DNA from 3 places in the Mesorhizobium sp. P3_A2 genome. Region 1 is predicted to be linked to each of the others. Evidence: predicted binding sites of a transcription regulator. Region 1 holds the regulator's gene; each other region holds the start of a gene.
The links. Region 1 encodes PhoB, which activates phosphate uptake and scavenging genes when phosphate is short. Its sites were predicted from a motif close to TGTCATNNANCTGTCAT; they were not measured.
Positions count from the first base shown of each region.

Region 2: a site for PhoB is predicted at 1,226-1,242, ahead of AC1DXM_RS19600 (alkaline phosphatase D family protein). Genes of this name have one in related genera too.
Region 3: a site for PhoB is predicted at 1,780-1,796, ahead of AC1DXM_RS02185 (BtaA family protein). Genes of this name have one in related genera too.

Region 1 is NZ_JBFUGC010000009.1:107,995-111,271, reverse strand. Features, by position in the region: gene AC1DXM_RS21100 (ROK family protein) at 1-1,109, shown strand, start outside; gene phoB (phosphate regulon transcriptional regulator PhoB) at 1,141-1,830, opposite strand; gene phoU (phosphate signaling complex protein PhoU) at 1,847-2,551, opposite strand; gene pstB (phosphate ABC transporter ATP-binding protein PstB) at 2,593-3,277, opposite strand, start outside.
Region 2 is NZ_JBFUGC010000008.1:179,167-182,443, reverse strand. Features, by position in the region: gene AC1DXM_RS19605 (MFS transporter) at 1-1,047, shown strand, start outside; gene AC1DXM_RS19600 (alkaline phosphatase D family protein) at 1,314-2,888, shown strand; gene AC1DXM_RS19595 (hypothetical protein) at 3,001-3,277, opposite strand, start outside.
Region 3 is NZ_JBFUGC010000001.1:455,821-459,097, reverse strand. Features, by position in the region: gene AC1DXM_RS02190 (class I SAM-dependent methyltransferase) at 1-487, opposite strand, end outside; gene AC1DXM_RS02185 (BtaA family protein) at 484-1,731, opposite strand; gene AC1DXM_RS02180 (hydantoinase B/oxoprolinase family protein) at 1,875-3,277, opposite strand, start outside.

The DNA.
Region 1 (3,277 bases):
CCATATCGGCGATCTCGTCTGATCTGATTCAAGAAGGCATCCTGGCCGAGAGCAAGCCTGGCGAGACCGGTGCGCTGAAGCGCGGCCGGCCTCAGGTCGGCCTTGGCCTCAACCCGGAGGCCGCCGCGGTGATGACCGTGGTGCTGTCGCTGAATTTCCTTTCCGTCACCGTCATCGACTATGCCGGCCAGGTGGTCGCCGAGGAGCAGCGCCGGCTGGATACGCTGACCATGCCGCGCGACGAGTTGATCGGCGAATGCACGGCAATCGTGCGGCGGCGGCTCGAGGATCCAGACCTCGATGTTCAGAGCATCGCCCGCATTGCCATGGGCATCCAGGGCATCACCGATTCGCAGGCGCGCGCCATGCTGTGGTCGCCGATCACGCCGCTGACCGACATTGCCTTCGCCGACATACTGGAAGCGGAATTCGGCATTCCGGCCACCATGGAAAACGATTGCAACATGATGGCAGTGGCGCTGCAATGGCGCCAGCCTGAGCGCTACCGCGACAATTTCATCGCTATCCTGCTCTCGCATGGCATCGGCATGGGGCTGGTGCTGAAGGGCGCGCTGTTCACCGGCACCCATTCCTCGGGCGGCGAGTTCGGCCACATGATCCACCGGCCCGGGGGCGCGCTGTGCCGTTGCGGGCGGCGCGGCTGCGTCGAGGCCTATGCCGGCAACTACGCCATCTGGCGCAGCGCCAAAATGATGAGCGAGGATGCCGAACCGGTCGATGTCGGCGACGCCGACATGCGGGCGCTCGCCGCACGTGCCCGCGAGACCGATGGCCCCGAGCGCGAAGCCTACCGCAAGGCCGGCGAGGCGCTTGGCTTCGGCCTCGGCAGCCTGTTCGCGCTGATCGATCCAGCACCTGTCGCCATGGTCGGAGTCAGCGCCGCCGCGTTCGATCTGATCGAACCGGCATTGCGCGAAGCGATTGCTCAGACCGCCGGCGGCCAGCACTCGAAATCGATCTCCTTCGACACCGAGCCCAACGAACTGCCGCTGATCCGCGAAGGCTGCGCCATGCGCGCGCTCAGCTTCGTCGACCAAGAGATTTTCGCACCGGGGATTCAAGCGAAGACGGGCAAGCACGTCGCCTGAGAGGGCCGGCGACGGCACGGCGCGCCGGGCCTTAGTCTTCCCGGATTGCGTAGCCAGCGCCGCGGATGGTGCGGATCACATCGGGCATGCGACCATTGTTGACCGCCTTGCGCAGGCGCCCGACATGCACGTCGACGGTGCGCTCGTCGATATAGATCGTCTCGCCCCAGACATTGTCGAGCAGCTGGCTGCGCGAGAACACGCGGCCGGGATGGCGCATCATGAATTCGAGCAGGCGGAACTCGGTCGGTCCGAGCCTGATTTCGCTCTTCTTGCGGTAAACGCGGTGCGATTCACGATCGAGCACGATGTCGCCGACCTTGAGCACGCTGGAGAGCACTTCCGGCTTGGCGCGGCGCAGCAGCGCTTTCACGCGCGCCATGAACTCCGGCGTGGAAAACGGCTTGACCAGATAGTCGTCGGCGCCGGTGGACAGGCCACGCACACGGTCGCTCTCCTCGCCACGCGCGGTCAGCATGATGATCGGCAGCCGTTCGGTCTCGGGCCGCATGCGCAGCCGCCGGCAGAGCTCGATGCCGGACACCGCCGGCACCATCCAGTCGAGCACCAGCAGGTCGGGAACGTTTTCCTGCAGCCGGATTTCGGCCTCGTCGCCGCGCGTCACCACCTCGACCTGGTAGCCTTCGGATTCGAGGTTGTAGCGGAGAAGCACGCCCAGCGGCTCCTCGTCCTCCACGACCATGATGCGTGGCGCGATCATCAGCAGTTCACCCTTGTCAGGCCGAAGTGGCCATCGCCGTCTCGTCCTGCTTCGGGCGATTGGCGGGCAATTGCTGGCCGGTCAGCACATAATACGCATTTTCAGCGATGTTGGTGACATGATCACCGATGCGCTCCAGATTCTTGGCGCAGAACAGGAGATGCGTGCAGGCGGTGATGTTGCGCGGGTCTTCCATCATGTAGGTCAAGAGTTCACGAAACACCGACGTGTATTTGACGTCGATACGTTCGTCCTCATTCCTGAGCTTTGCCAGTGCTGCCGCATCCGCGGCGGCATATTCCTCGACCACCCCTTGCACCTGGATCAGCACCAGCTGCGCCATCGCATCGATGGAATGCGAGAGGTCGCGCGGCGTGACGCTGAGGCCCACGGTGCCGACGCGCTTGGCGATGTTCTTGGCGAGATCGCCGATGCGCTCGAGGTCTCCGGCCATGCGGATCGAGCCGACCACGGCACGCAGATCGTTGGCCATCGGCTGGCGCTTGGCGATGAGCGTGATGGCGCGATCGTCGAGTTCCCGCTGGCGCGCGTCCATGATGGCGTCGTCGGACACGACACGTTGCGCCAGCGCATTGTCGGAATTGAGCAACGCTTTGGTCGAGCCGCTGACCATCGACCCGGCCAGATCGCCCATGTCGCGGATCAGCTTGCTGATCTGGCCCAACTCTTCATCGAAGGAGGCGACGGTATGTTCACCCATGATCCTGATCCTCGTGCCTGAAAATTCAACCGCTGGACGGCTCAGCCGAAGCGGCCGGTAATGTAGTCCTGGGTGCGCTTGTCGTCGGGATTGGTGAACATCTTGTCGGTGGCGCCCTCCTCGACGAGGTAGCCGAGGTGGAACATCGCCGTGCGCTGCGACACGCGCGCCGCCTGCTGCATCGAGTGGGTGACGATGACGATCGTGTAATTCTGGCGCAGCTCGTCGATCAGCTCCTCGACACGTGCGGTGGCGATCGGGTCGAGCGCCGAGCAGGGTTCGTCCATCAGGATCACTTCCGGCGACACCGCAATGGCGCGCGCGATGCACAGGCGCTGCTGCTGGCCGCCGGACAGTCCGGTGCCGGGCTCCTGCAGGCGGTCCTTGACCTCGTTCCAGATCGCCGCCTTCTTCAAGCTCGACTCGACGATCTGGTCCATGTCGGACTTGCGCTTGGCCAGCCCATGGATGCGCGGGCCGTAGGCAACGTTCTCGTAGATCGACTTCGGGAAAGGATTGGGCTTCTGGAACACCATGCCGACGCGAGCCCTGAGTTCGACGACGTCGATGTTCTTGTCGTAGATATCGTCCTCGTCGAGCGTGATCTTGCCGGTCACCCGCGCCGAATCGATGGTGTCGTTCATGCGGTTGAGGCAGCGCAGGAAGGTCGACTTGCCGCAGCCGGACGGGCCGATCAGCGCCGTCACCTGGTTCTGGCGGACGTCG
Region 2 (3,277 bases), on a different contig from region 1:
CGCCGCACGCTGCTTGCCTCGCTGGCGATCATGTCCGGCTCGACCGCGCTCAGCCTTCTGATGACCGAGCCCTGGCATCTGTTTCTCACCTGGGGCGTGTTTTCCGGCATTGGCTCGGGCGCTGTCGCCACCGTGCTCGGCGCCACCATCGTCAATCGCTGGTTCAAGACCAATCGCGGCCTCGTCATGGGGCTGATGTCGGCCTCCAGCGCCACCGGCCTGCTGGTGTTCCTGCCGCTGCTCGCCTCGCTCGCCCAATCCGGCGGCTGGCAACCGGTCGCCATCGCCGTCTCTGTCGCCACCGCCTGTCTGCTGCCGCTGGTCTGGCTGCTCGTGCCGGAGCGCCCGGCTTCGATCGGCATGGTGCGCTATGGCGCCGAGGCCGATGACGTGCCGCCGGTGTCGCCGGCATCGCAAGGCAACTTCCTGGCGCATACGCTCAACACGCTGCGCCGCGCCGCCGGAACCCGCGTCTTCTGGTATCTGTTCGCCACCTTCTTCGTCTGCGGATTCACCACCAACGGGTTGGTCGGCACGCATCTGATCTCCTTTTGCGGCGACATGGGCATTGGCGAGGTGCAGGCGGCCGGCCTTTTGTCGATGATGGGCATTTTCGACCTGATCGGCACGACGCTGTCGGGCTGGCTCACCGACCGTTTCGACCCGCGCAAGCTGCTCGGCGTCTATTATGGCATTCGCGGCCTGTCGCTGATTTACCTGCCCTATTCCGGCTTCTCGGCAACCAGCCTGATCATCTTTGCCGTGCTCTACGGTCTCGACTGGATCGCCACCGTGCCGCCGACGCTGCGGCTCGCCAACGAAGCCTTCGGCGACCGCAGCGGACCGATCGTCTTCGGCTGGATCGTCGCCGGCCACCAGGTGGGTGCCGCCGCTGCCGCAGCCTTCGGCGGCACCATGCGCGAATTGCAGGGCAATTACGAACTGGCCTTCCTGATTGCCGGCATGACGGCGATTGTGGCGGCGTGTCTGTCGCTGCTGATCAACACGAGCCGTCCGGCCTTCGATCCGGAACCGCAGGTGGCTTAAGCGCGACGCTGATCTCCCCCCTTGAGGGGGAGATGGCCGCGAAGCGGCCAGAGGGGGTCGGTCCGACCGGGCTCGGCGTCCTTGTGGCACAAGGGAGGTCGGCGCTCCACGAGAGGCGACCCCCTCTGTCGCCTTCGGCGACATCTCCCCCTCGAGGGGGGAGAGATCACCTGTCCATTGTTATCAAAACTTCATCTTTCCGAGATGCGGCTGAAACATTGAGGCTGGACGCTGGTGGCGGACGTTCAAGCCATCAGGAGACAGCCATGAACAAGATCTCGTTGACCCGCCGCGCTTTTGTCACCTCAGCGAGTGCGGCCGGTCTGCTCGGCGCATCGGGCCTCGCTTTGCCCTATTATTCGCGCGCCAGCCAGCGCCCGGCCTTTACCCATGGCGTCCAGTCCGGCGATGTCGATGCCTCGAGCGGCATGGTGTGGACGCGCACCGACCGTCCCTCGCGCGTCATGTTCGAAGTGTCGTCGACGGAGAATTTCGCCAACGCCACCCGGCTGGCGCCGCTCGATACCTCGCCGGCCAGCGACTTTACGATCAAGCGGCTGCTCACCGACTTGGCTGCCGACCAGGACATCTTCTACCGCATGACGGCCGCCGACCTCGCCGACATCAATGTCGTTTCCGAGCCGATCGTCGGGCGCTTCCGCACTGCACCCGCCTCCAAGCGCGACATCAAATTCGCCTGGTCGGGCGACACGGCCGGCCAGGGCTGGGGCATCGACGAGACCGGCATGAAGACCTACGCCACCATCGCCAAGCACACGCCCGACTTCTTCCTGCATTCCGGCGACACGATCTATGCCGATGGCGCCATGAAGGATGAGGTCGACCTGCCTGGCGGCGGCAAGTGGAAGAACGTCGTCCTCATCGACGGCAAGCGCAAGGTCGCCGAGACGCTGGACGAGTACCGCGACCAGTGGAAGTACAACATGATGGACAAGAACGTCCTCGCCTTGAGCGCCATCTGCCCGACCTTCTACCAGTGGGACGACCACGAAGTGCTGAACAACTGGTCGGATTCGAAGAATCTGAGCGCCGACAACCGCTACACCGAAAAATCCATCCATGTGTTGGCGGCGCGTGCCGCGCGCGCCTTCCATGAGATGACGACGATCCGCTACGAGCCGTCGGAACCGGGCCGCGTCTATCGCAAGATATCGCACGGGCCGCTGCTCGACGTGTTCTTCCTCGACATGCGCTCCTATCGCGGCCCCAACGGCCCGGACATGCAGGACACGATGACGCCGGAATCGCGCATGCTGGGCGAACAGCAGACGAAATGGCTGAAGCGCGAGCTGGCCAATTCCAAGGCCACCTGGAAGATCATAGCCGCCGACATGCCGCTCGGCCTCGTCGTCTGGGACGACGGCACCAAGAAGGTCGGCGCGGAAGCCGTCAGCAATGGCGACAACGGCCTGCCCAAGGGCCGCGAGCTCGAGATCGCCGACCTGTTGCGCTACATCAAGAACGCCGGCATCACCAACACGGTGTGGCTGACGGCCGACGTGCACTACACGGCCGCGCACTACTACAACCCCGACAAGGCGCAGTTCCAGGACTTCAACCCGTTCTGGGAATTCGTCTCCGGCCCGATCCATGCCGGCACGTTCGGCCCCAACGATTTCGACATGACGTTCGGTCCGGAATTGAAATTCATCAAGGCGCCGACCGCCGAACAGGGCCAGAACCTGCCGCCTTCGGCGGGGCTGCAGTTCTTCGGGCTGGTCGACATTTCGGGGGCTACAGAGCAGCTGACGGTGCGGCTGATGGATCGTGATGACAACGAGCTCTACAAGGTGACGCTCGATCCGGTGCGGTCGGCGTAGGATCGGGGTGGGGTCTTCCCACGCCGGCGCTTCACCCCCGCCCGTCTCGCCAGCTTCGCTTGCGAAGCCGCCTCGCCGACCCTCCCCACAAGGGGGAGGGTAAAGCGGTGCATCAATCCGGATAGCAAACCGTTGGAATCTTTGGCCAAACCGCGCTGTCGCAGCCGGCAACCTGCTGCCTCTGCTTGAAGGAGGCGCTGACCGGGCCGGTGACGACGGGGTCGACGCCATCAGGGGCGTCGGCGAACATCTGCTCGGCCGTCTGGTCAGAGGACGAGACTGGATTGGCTTCCTTCAGCGTCGCGGCCGATTGGGCGGCATTGGCCGCCAGCAGGGCAGCGAATGCGACCGAAGCGATGAGTGGCCAAAATCGGTTGAGTTTGTCGGTC
Region 3 (3,277 bases), on a different contig from region 1:
CTTCCTGCTGGCCGAAATCGACGACATGCAATGAGCCGCCGGGCGCAAGTGCGGCGAGTGCTGCTGAAACCGTCTTTTCCCAACCGGGGATCATAGACAGCGAATAGGACACGAAGATGCGGTCGAAACGCTCGACGCCGAACAGTGTCTTGGCGTCGAAATCCGTGGCATCGCCGCGCGCCAGCACGACGCGGCCGGACAGGCCTTCGCGCCCAATCGCCTTGCCGGCGGTCTCCAGCATCTCGGCCGAGATGTCGAGGCCGTAGAAACGGGCATCGGGGTAGCGGCGGGCGGCAAGGGCGATGTTGCGGCCGGTGCCGCAGCCGAGTTCGAGCGCGGTTCCTTTCGCCGGCACATCCAGCTCCGATATCATCTGGTCGCGGCCGAGCAGGTAATATTTGCGGGTCAGGTCGTAGATGTGGCGCTGCCAGCGATAGACGCCGTCCATCAGTTCGGCATGGCCGGCCGGCAGCTCGCTCGTGCTCATGCGGCGCGCTTCACATAGAGGTGGAAGCCGCCATAGATCGCCGAGCGGTCGCGGGCCGAATAGTCGCGCGAGGCCTCGTCCTCGTAGTTCCACTGGTCGAGCAGCGAAGTCGAGACGCGGCCGGGCAGCAGGCTGGGTTCGGCGGCGGTGCGGAAGATGACGCGGGCGCCGACCGAGGCGGTGCGGGTGATCTCCGACCACAGCGCGTTGAGCTGGTCGTCGGTCATCCAGTCCTGCGCGTCGAGCAGGATGAAGCGGTCGACGGTCCCGGCGTCCTTGCCAGCCAGGAATTCGATCAGATTGGCGTGGTGGATGCCGACGCGATCGACATTGTTGCGGATCGCTTTGTAGTTGGCCTCTTCGAGATAGGCGGGCAGGGCGGCCTCACCAGGATTGGGATAGCGGCGGGCGAAAGCCTGCCAGGCGAAGTAGTTGTTCTTCAACGGAAAATCGCAAGCGAGCTTTTCAAGCCGGGCCTTCAGCACGCTGGCCATTGAGCCGTCGCCCGAGGTGATCAGCGAATCGTACTGTGCCGGTGGAATGCCGAGACCGAACAGCGACGCCTTGCGCGAGGTCGCCCAGCGCAAGAGCTTCTTGTCGAAGACCGGCGCCAGCTCTTCGTTGAAGAAGCGGCGCTGGTCGGCGATGCTCTTCGACGCCATGATCCCGGCGGGGTCGACACCGAAGAATTTGGCGGTGCGATGTCCCATGGCGATGAACAGGCCGAGCAGGCCGGTCTGGTAGAAGTTGCGGTCGAAGACGGTGATGCGCCGGCGGCCGCGCCAGTTGCGGCGCTCCCAGTAGTGGCGGCTGACCGGATCGAGATGCGGCGCGATGAAACGGTCATAGGCTTCCGAATTATGGCTGGTGTCGGCGGCACCGAAGAAGCGGAACAGGTCGCCCTGCGAAGGCAGATGCCGCACCGCCTCCAGCTTCATCCGGTTCAAGGCGATGTGGGCGGCGTTGAGATCGACCGCATCGACGCGTTCAGGCGACCGGGTGAGGTAGGCCAGGATGTTGCAGCCGCCGGAGGCGATGGTGACGACGCGGTGCCCCTGGCCAAGCTGCATGGCCTCCATGTCGACTTCAGGGTCTTCCCAGATCTGCGGGTAGACGAGGCCGGAAAACAGCAGCGCAAACAGCCGCTCGGAAAGGCCGGCCTTCGACAGCGGGCGGTTCTGGTAGACGGCTTTTCCAACTTCCTTGCCACGGCGAAAGACCAGATCTGCCGAAACGTCCGTCATGGCTAATGATTCCCCGTTTGCTTTGGCGCAAGCGGGTAGCGCAGCGTCATGACAGGCCAGTGACAGGCTGTTGACGCTTCAGCTTGTTGTTTTGATGCAAGTCGCTTTCCCAAATCGGATGAACAATTTTTGGGCGACATGCACTAATCTTGGCCAAACCCTCCCGGCGTCGGCGTCGTCAGGATGACGGCGTCACCGGCGTCGAGCACGGTCTGGTCGCAGGCCATCAACGTCTCGATGCTGCCGTCCTTGCGCCGCACCTTGGTCGAGCCGACCTCGCCGTCGCCGCCGCCGTCCAGACCTTGCGGCGGGCGGTTGCGGTGCGAGGACAGGATGGCGCATTCCATCTTTTCGAGGAAGCGGATCGTCCGCCTGGTGCCGTCGCCGGCGTTCCATTTGCCTTTGCCGCCGGATCCCTCGCGGATGTGAAAATCCTCGAGCAGGACGGGAAAGCGCAATTCCAGCACTTCCGGATCGGTGAGGCGGGAATTGGTCATGTGGGTGTGGACGCCGGAGGTGCCGGCAAAGCCGCGGCCGGAGTTCATCTGCCCGGCCGGCGAGCCGGAACAGATCGTCTCGTAATACTGGTACTGCTTGTTGCCGAAGGTCAGGTTGTTCATCGTGCCTTGCGCGTTGGCCATGGCGCCCATGGCGCCGAACAGCGCGTTGGTGACATGTTGCGAGGTCTCCACATTGCCGGCGACAACGGCGGCGGGATAGCTGGGTTTCAGCATGCAGCCGTCGGGGATGATGATGTTGATTGGCCGCAGACACCCGGCATTCATCGGTATCATGTCCTCGACCATGACGCGGAAGGCGTAGAGCACGGCGGCGCGGGCGACCGGCTCGGGCGCGTTGAAGTTGTTCTTCATGACAGGCGAGGTGCCGGTGAAGTCGACGGTCGCTTCGCGCTTTTGCCGGTCGACCGTGATCTTCACCTTGATGACTTGGCCGGTGTCAGTCGGGTATTCATATTCTGATGCGTCGGGCAGCCGCTCCAGCACGCGGCGCACGCTTTCGGCGGCATTGTCCTGGACATGGCCCATATAGGCCTCGACGACATCGAGGCCGAAATGGGCGACCATCTTGCGCAGTTCCGCCACGCCCTTTTCATTGGCTGCGATCTGCGCCTTGAGGTCGGCAATGTTCTGGTGCGGGTTGCGCGCGGGGTAGGGGTGGTCGGTGAGCAGCGTCTGCAGTTCCGCCTCGCGGAATTTTCCGCGATCGACAACACGGAAATTGTCGAACAAAACGCCTTCTTCGTCGACCGTGGTGGCAAGCGGCGTCATCGAGCCGGGGGCCGTGCCGCCAATGTCGGCATGATGACCGCGTGAGGCCGCCCAGAACAGGATTTCTTTCTCCGCATCATCGAACACCGGCGTCACCACGGTGATGTCGGGCAGATGCGTGCCGCCATTGTAGGGGGCATTCAGCGCAAAGACGTCGCCGGGATGGATGTCGCCGGAGTTCAGCCGGATGATGGTCTCGACCGATCGGTCCATGGAGCCGAGATGCACTGGCATGTGCGGCGCGTTGGCGACCAGCG